2 regions of the Mycobacterium europaeum genome follow, and region 2 is predicted to be linked to the other one. Evidence: riboswitches for the same ligand, from Rfam matches in the RefSeq annotation. Region 2 holds a riboswitch; the other holds the start of a gene.
What was found. Region 2 has a riboswitch for magnesium ahead of U8D42_RS21085 (hypothetical protein). Riboswitches for the same ligand answer to the same signal wherever they lie in the genome.
Positions count from the first base shown of each region.

Region 1: another riboswitch for magnesium. It lies ahead of U8D42_RS11185 (Rv1535 family protein); the one in region 2 lies ahead of U8D42_RS21085 (hypothetical protein).

Region 1 covers NZ_CP157315.1:2,507,166-2,510,552, forward strand. The annotation lists gene ileS (isoleucine--tRNA ligase) at 1-1,003, opposite strand, end outside; gene U8D42_RS11185 (Rv1535 family protein) at 1,323-1,574, opposite strand; M-box (ykoK) riboswitch at 1,868-2,037, opposite strand; gene U8D42_RS11190 (NAD(P)H-dependent flavin oxidoreductase) at 2,251-3,375, opposite strand.
Region 2 covers NZ_CP157315.1:4,571,662-4,575,048, reverse strand. The annotation lists gene U8D42_RS21095 (acyltransferase family protein) at 1-471, shown strand, start outside; gene U8D42_RS21090 (O-methyltransferase) at 475-1,134, opposite strand; M-box (ykoK) riboswitch at 1,259-1,428, shown strand; gene U8D42_RS21085 (hypothetical protein) at 1,802-2,011, shown strand; gene U8D42_RS21080 (NRAMP family divalent metal transporter) at 2,008-3,387, shown strand, end outside.

The sequences.
Region 1 (3,387 bases), 2.1 Mb from region 2:
TGTGCACGATGCCGGTGCCGTCCTCGGTGGTGACGAACTCCCCGGGCAGCACCTGAAAAGCCTTGGGGCTGTCCATGAAATACGGGAACGGCGGCAGGTAGCGGGTGCCGAGCAGGTCGGCGCCGCGGTAGGTGGCCAGCACTTCGGGTTCTTCGCCCAGTTCCCGGGCGTAGGCGGCCAGCCTCGGTTGGGCGAGCACGAACCGGTGCTCGCCGGCCCGCACCTCGACGTAGGTCACCTCGGGGTTGACCGCGACGGCCAGGTTCGACGGCAGGGTCCACGGCGTGGTCGTCCACACCAGCAGGTGCGCGCCGTCCAGCGGGCCGCCGGCGACCTTGAATCCGACGGTCAGCGCCGGGTCCTGGCGACTCTGGTAAACGTCGTCGTCCATCCGCAGTTCGTGGTTGGACAACGGGGTTTCGTCGCGCCAGCAGTACGGCAGGACGCGGTAGCCCTCGTAGGCCAGGCCCTTGTCCCAGAGTTGCTTGAACGCCCAGATCACCGACTCCATGTAGGACAGGTCGAGCGTCTTGTAGTCGTTGTCGAAGTCGACCCAGCGGGCCTGGCGGGTGACGTACGCCCGCCACTCGTCGGTGTAGCGCAGCACCGAGTCGCGGCACGCGTCGTTGAACGCGGCGATCCCCATGTCGTCGATCTGCGACTTGTCGCTGATGCCCAGCTGCCGCTCGACCTCGAGTTCGGCGGGCAACCCGTGCGTGTCCCAGCCGAAACGGCGCTCCACCTTGTAGCCGCGCATGGTGCGATACCGCGGGACGATGTCCTTCACATAGCCGGTGAGCAGGTGCCCGTAGTGCGGCAGCCCGTTGGCGAACGGCGGTCCGTCGTAGAAGACGTACTCCGGGGCGCCGTCGCGGCGGGCGATGCTGGCCCGGAAGGTGTCGTCGGCGGCCCAGTAGTCGAGGACCTCGAGTTCGAGGGCCGGGAAGTCCGGGGCGCCACCGGCCAGCTTCGGGTAGGCCTTGGCGTCAGCGTTCTCGGTCACGGTGCGCGTCGTCTCCTGCGTGCCTATGGTGAGGCCGGGGACGACGACGCGCTGACTGCGCGAGCGCCGCGGTACCACCCCGCTTGCCACGCTGCGCGTGGCCGCTCGTTGAAGGCTGTGACGGGCCCACCCGTTCGGTTCTACTGAGCTGGTTCCGCTGGAGAAGCCGGCTGTTCTTCCGAAGGCTCCCCGGTGATGCCGGATCGACGCCAGTGGCCCGATTCTACTCAGGCGAAGCGCCCCAAGTGGCTACCTGGCCTCAGGAAACACCTGCGGCCGGGTAGCCCCTTGGAGCCATGGTTGGTCGCTGCACATCGGATCAGGCCTGGACTTCGAGCACGCCGACGCGCCACAGTGCCGCGTACACGTGGCGCAGCGGGACGCTGAGCAGCCGGGTGGCGCCCTCCACCAGCGGGTCGCCGGCGAGCACGGGCTGCTTCTGGACCTTGCGGGCGGCCTTCTTGGGCGCGGGGGCCGCAACGGCGGCCTGCGTCGTGTCGGCGTCGCGCACCACCCTCAGCTTGCGGGCGGGCGCTGCGGTCACCACTTCGTCGTGCAGGGCTACGGTCATGATCGCCTCCTAGGCGGGGTTCGTGAAAACGGGACTAACTGGACTGACGCGTCCCATCCCGTCGCGGTTCCGATCCGGAGAACGCTTGGCCGGCAAGCCATTAGCGTTGCGACGACTCAACCGAGAACGTCGTGCCGGAGATCGGCTCGGGACGAGACGGAGTTCGGACTTCGACCCGGACTGTCGCTGGAACTCATGTGTCCCTCACCTCCTCGCGGTCACGACGCATGCGGTGATCCGCACGCGATTTTTGCGCGCAGCATGAGGAGCAGAAACCCGGCACTCGCCGGCGATCCGCACCCCTCTCGTCAGAGCTTCGGCACCACACGACGTGTCCGGTACTCCGGAAGCCACCTGGGCTCAACCCTTAAGCCGGGAGGAGCTGTCCTGACCCGGGGCGTCTTTCGACGTTCGGGGTCAGTGGCCTGTATTCGTGTAGACGCCTCACCTAACGAGGTGCTTACGCGACCGATAATGCACGACGGGTCCGACGGGGTCAAACTCCGCGCCGCCGCGTTTCCCGATCTTTACGGCTTTCCGGGGCGAGCACACAGGGTTCGGTCAGGTTGCGGCCATGAGCTGGGCGGATAGCCAACCCCGAGGCGGTGCCGCTTGTTCACCTCGTGTTTGCCGGGCCGCTGTGAAAAGCCGGTGAACGGCCGCCCTTGACCGCCGATCAGCTCTCGACGAGTCCGTCGAGCCGCCCGACGGTGTCGATGAACTCCTCGACCATGTCGAGCACCACCGTTCGCGTAGGGCGAACGCGGTCGAGCGAGCCCACCACCTGGCCGACGAAGTAGGTGGCCAGCTCGCGCGCCTTGGCCCCGGGGTGCGCGGCCGCGGAGTTGATGCGCACCTGCGGCTCGGTGACCAGCGCGGTCTGCAGGGGCATGCCGAGCGGGTCGGGCTTGTCCGGCCGGTCCCATTCGTCGGTCCAGGCCGTACGCAGCATCCGCGCCGGCTTGCCCGTCATCGAGCGCGAGCGCACCGTGTCCGAGGAGGTGGCGGCCAGGAACTTGTCCTTAACCACCGGCGGCGTCTCGGCTTCTTCGGTGGTCAGCCACACCGACCCGCACCACACGCCTTCGGCGCCCAGGGCCAGGGCGGCCGCGATCTGGCGGCCGCGGGCGATGCCGCCCGCGGCGAGAACGGGCACCGGCGCCACGGCGTCGACGACCTCGGGGACCAGGACCATGGTGGCGACCTCGCCGGTGTGGCCGCCGGCCTCGGTGCCCTGGGCCACGATCAGGTCGACGCCGGCGGCGGCGTGCCGTTGCGCGTGGCGTGTGGTGCCGGCCAAGGCGGCCACCAGCACGCCGCGGTCGTGGGCGTGTTCGACGAGGTCCGCCGGCGGCGGGCCGAGCGCGCTGGCGATCAGCCGGATGTCGTGCTCGAACGCCACCTCCAGCAGCGGCTGGTAGCCCTTGGGCGAGATGTTGAGGCCGCCGGCGGAGGCGCGCGCCTCCTGGGCCGGCGCGGTGATCCCATAGCGGGCGAGGATGTCGTCGACGAACGCGCGGTGCTCCTCGGGCAGCAGCGCCCGCGCCTGCTTGGCGTCGATGCCGCCCTCGTCCGAACCGACGTACTTGGGCGGCAGCAGCAGGTCCACCCCGAACGGTTTGCCTCCCGTCTGCTCCTCGATCCAGGTCAGCTCGTTCTGCAGCCGCTGGGGACTGTGCGCCACCGCGCCGAGGATGCCGAACCCGCCCGCATTGGTCACCGCGGCCACCACGTCGCGGCAGTGGCTGAACGCGCAGATGGGAAACTCGACGCCGAGCATTTCGGCGACTCTGGTACGCATTGCCCGACGCTA
Region 2 (3,387 bases):
CCGATCCGCTGGTCGACCCAGGTCAGCCAGGACCAGCCGGACGTCGCGCTGCTTATCATCGGCCGCTGGGAAACCGTCGACCGCGTGAACGAGGGCCAGTGGACCCACATCGGTGACCCGACCTTCGATGCCTACCTCAACGGCGAGCTGGAGCGTGCGCTGAACATCGTGAGCGCCAACGGCGTTCGAGTGGTGGTCGCGACGGTGCCATACAGCAGGGGCGGTGAGAAGCCGGACGGCCGCCTGTATCCCGAAGACCAGCCCGACCGGGTCAACCTGTGGAACACCATGCTGCGCAAGACGGTCGCCCACCACCCGGGCGTGCAAATCCTCGACCTCAACAAAAAGCTCTGTCCGGACGGCGTGTACACCGCCAAGGTCGACGGCATCAAGGTCCGCAGTGACGGCGTCCACCTCACGCCCGAAGGGGTGAAATGGTTGACGCCGTGGCTCGAGGAATCGCTGCGCTAGGTCCTAATCGCCGGTGCGGCAGCTGATCTCCATGCTGTCGCTGTCCCGGACTTCGAAGTTGAAGCTGACGTAGCCGTTGCCGGGATTGCGCACCCGATCCAGATACGGTTGCGTGTCGACGGCGCTGGTGTTGTCGGCTACCACCAACGCCCCCGTCGAAAGCCGGGGTTCGAGCAGCTCGATCACCGGCAGATACAGGTCCTTCCAGCCGTCCAGCAAGACGAAGTCGACGGGCCCGTCCAGCCCGGCCAGCGTGGTCAGCGCATCTCCTTCGAGGACGGTGATCACGTCGTCCAGACCGGTCAGCGCGAAAGTCTGCCGCGCGGCGGCGATCTTCGTCTCGTTGAGCTCGGTCGTCACCACCCGGCCGGAGCCGTTGTCGCGCACCGCCGATGCAAGATGCACGGCGGAGATGCCGAACGACATTCCGAACTCGACGACCGTCGCCGGCCGGGCCGCCCGCACCAGCGCGTAGAGCAGCCGGCCGGCCTCCGGTGTGACCGGGATGTAGAACTCGCTCATCGCGTCGGCGCGTTCCCGCGCGGTCATCGGCCGGTCGAAATCGCCGTGCCGCTGGCGCAACAGCGACATCTGGTTCTTCGCCTCGGTGTACATCCGGTCGAGCACGGTCGAGACCTTCGGATCTTGCAGAGTGTTGGCCATGGTGTCGAGGGTAGGCGCCGGCGCCTAGCGACCGGCCTGGGCAGGCGCAGGCCCCGTCCACCTGCCGCAACGGTTACGCGAATGAGTTTGACGGGCCCTGGGCCGCGGTGTACAAAGGGTTTCGCAAGCACCTCGGTAGGTGAGGCGTCTGCATGGACACAGGCCACTGACCCCGAACGTCGAGAGACGCCCCGGGTCAGGACAGCTCTTCCCGGACCCAAGGGTTGAGCCCAAGTGGCTTCCGGAACGGGGAGCGATCGCAAGCGCGGCGAAGCCGGGCGAAGCGGGTCGCGACCCTCGGTCGGGAGCGATCGCAAGCGCGGCGAAGCCGGGCGAAGCGGGTCGCGACCGTCGGTCAAGTTCCGGATACGCCGTGCAGTGCCGAAGCTCCGACGAGAGGGGTGCGGTCGGCGGCACGTCGTCGGCATTCGTTTCCCTCCTGTTCAGGTGACCAGTGATGACACCCGCGTGTGTCGCGGCCGTGAGGGGGTGAGGACGAGATGAGTCCGGGCGATAGTCCCTATCCGAAATCCGTCTTGTTCCGATCCGGTTCCGGCTTTCCTTCTGCCGCCTGAGCTTTCACGGACACCCCGGTCCCTAGCGGCGCGTTCGCTCCTGTCCGGGTGCCACGGGCTCAGCCGATCGGACCTCCCGCAAGGAGAAGATCATGGCTTTTGTTGTCACCCACCGTCTCACCGCTTCGACCGGGGGTCGGGGACGTTCGTGGCTGCGGTCGGCGCGGTTGTGGGCCAACAAGGTGCACGCGCGGACCGTCCTGTCCCCCCAGGAGCGGGCCAACCTGTACGTGGCGCGCATGCCGATCGCGGTGGTCACCGCGTCGCTCGGTGGTCACCCGTCGGCCGGCCCCCACCGGTGACCCCCGTCTCATCCGAGGCCGTCGGCGTCGTCACCGCCGCCGCGCCGACGCATGCCGGCGTCGCCCACCCCGGCGACATCGTCGGGGCATTCGGCCGCATCCGGCGTGACGGCGCCGGGGCATCCGGCGGCCGCTGGCGCCGCCTGCGCACGCTGCTGGTCGTCAGCGGTCCCGGGCTGATCGTGATGGTGGGGGACAACGACGCCGGCGGCGTCGCGACCTACGCTCAGGCCGGACAGAACTACGGGATGGCGCTGTTGTGGACGCTGGCGCTGCTGATTCCGGTGCTGTACGTGAACCAGGAGATGGTGCTCAGGCTCGGCGCGGTGACCCGAGTCGGGCACGCGCGGCTCATCTTCGAGCGCTTCGGCAGGTTCTGGGGCGCGTTCAGCGTCGGTGACCTGCTGATCCTGAATGCGTTGACGATCGTCACCGAATTCATCGGTGTCGCATTGGCGCTCGGGTTCCTGGGCTGTCCCAAGGCGATCGCGATCCCGGCCGCTGCCGTGCTGCTGTTCGCGGTGGTGGCCGGCGGGTCGTTTCGCCGCTGGGAGGGGCTGATGTTCCTGCTGATCGCGGTGAACGTGCTGGTCATCCCGATGGTGCTGCTGGTGCATCCGACGGCGAAAGGGATTGCCGGCGGCCTGATTCCGCGCTTCGCGGGCGGGGTCAACTCCACCGTGCTGCTGCTGGTCATCGCGATCGTGGGCACCACGGTGGCGCCCTGGCAACTCTTCTTCCAGCAGTCCAACGTGGTGGACAAGCGCATCACCACCCGCTGGATGGCTTACGCCCGAGCGGATCTGGTGATCGGGATCGTCGTGGTCATGGTCGGCGCGACGGCGCTGATGGCGGTCACGGCCTTCGGTCTGGCCGGCGCGGGCCACTTCACCGACGCGGGCGCGGTGGCGGCGGAGTTGTCCCGGCACCTCGGCGGCACGGTCGGGACGCTGTTCGCGATCATCCTGCTCGACGCCTCGCTGATCGGGGCGAACGCCATCGGGCTGGCCACCACCTACGCCATCGGGGACGCGATGGGCAGGAGGCACTCCCTGCACTGGAAGATCAGCGAGGCTCCGCTGTTCTACGGCGGCTACGCCCTGCTGCTCGCGGTGTCGGCCGCGGTCGCGTTCAGCCCCGACCACATCCTCGGCCTGGTGACCCAGGGTGTGCAGGCGCTGGCCGGTGTCCTGCTGCCTTCGGCAACCGTCTTCCTCGTGCTGCTGTGCAACGATCGGGCGTTGCTGGGCCCGTGGGCAAACAGCGTGCGGCAGAACATCGTTGCGTGGACCATCGTCTGGGCGCTGGTGCTGCTGTCGCTGGCGTTGACGGCGACGACGTTCTTCCCGGGCCTGCCGACGTCCACCATCGAGGCG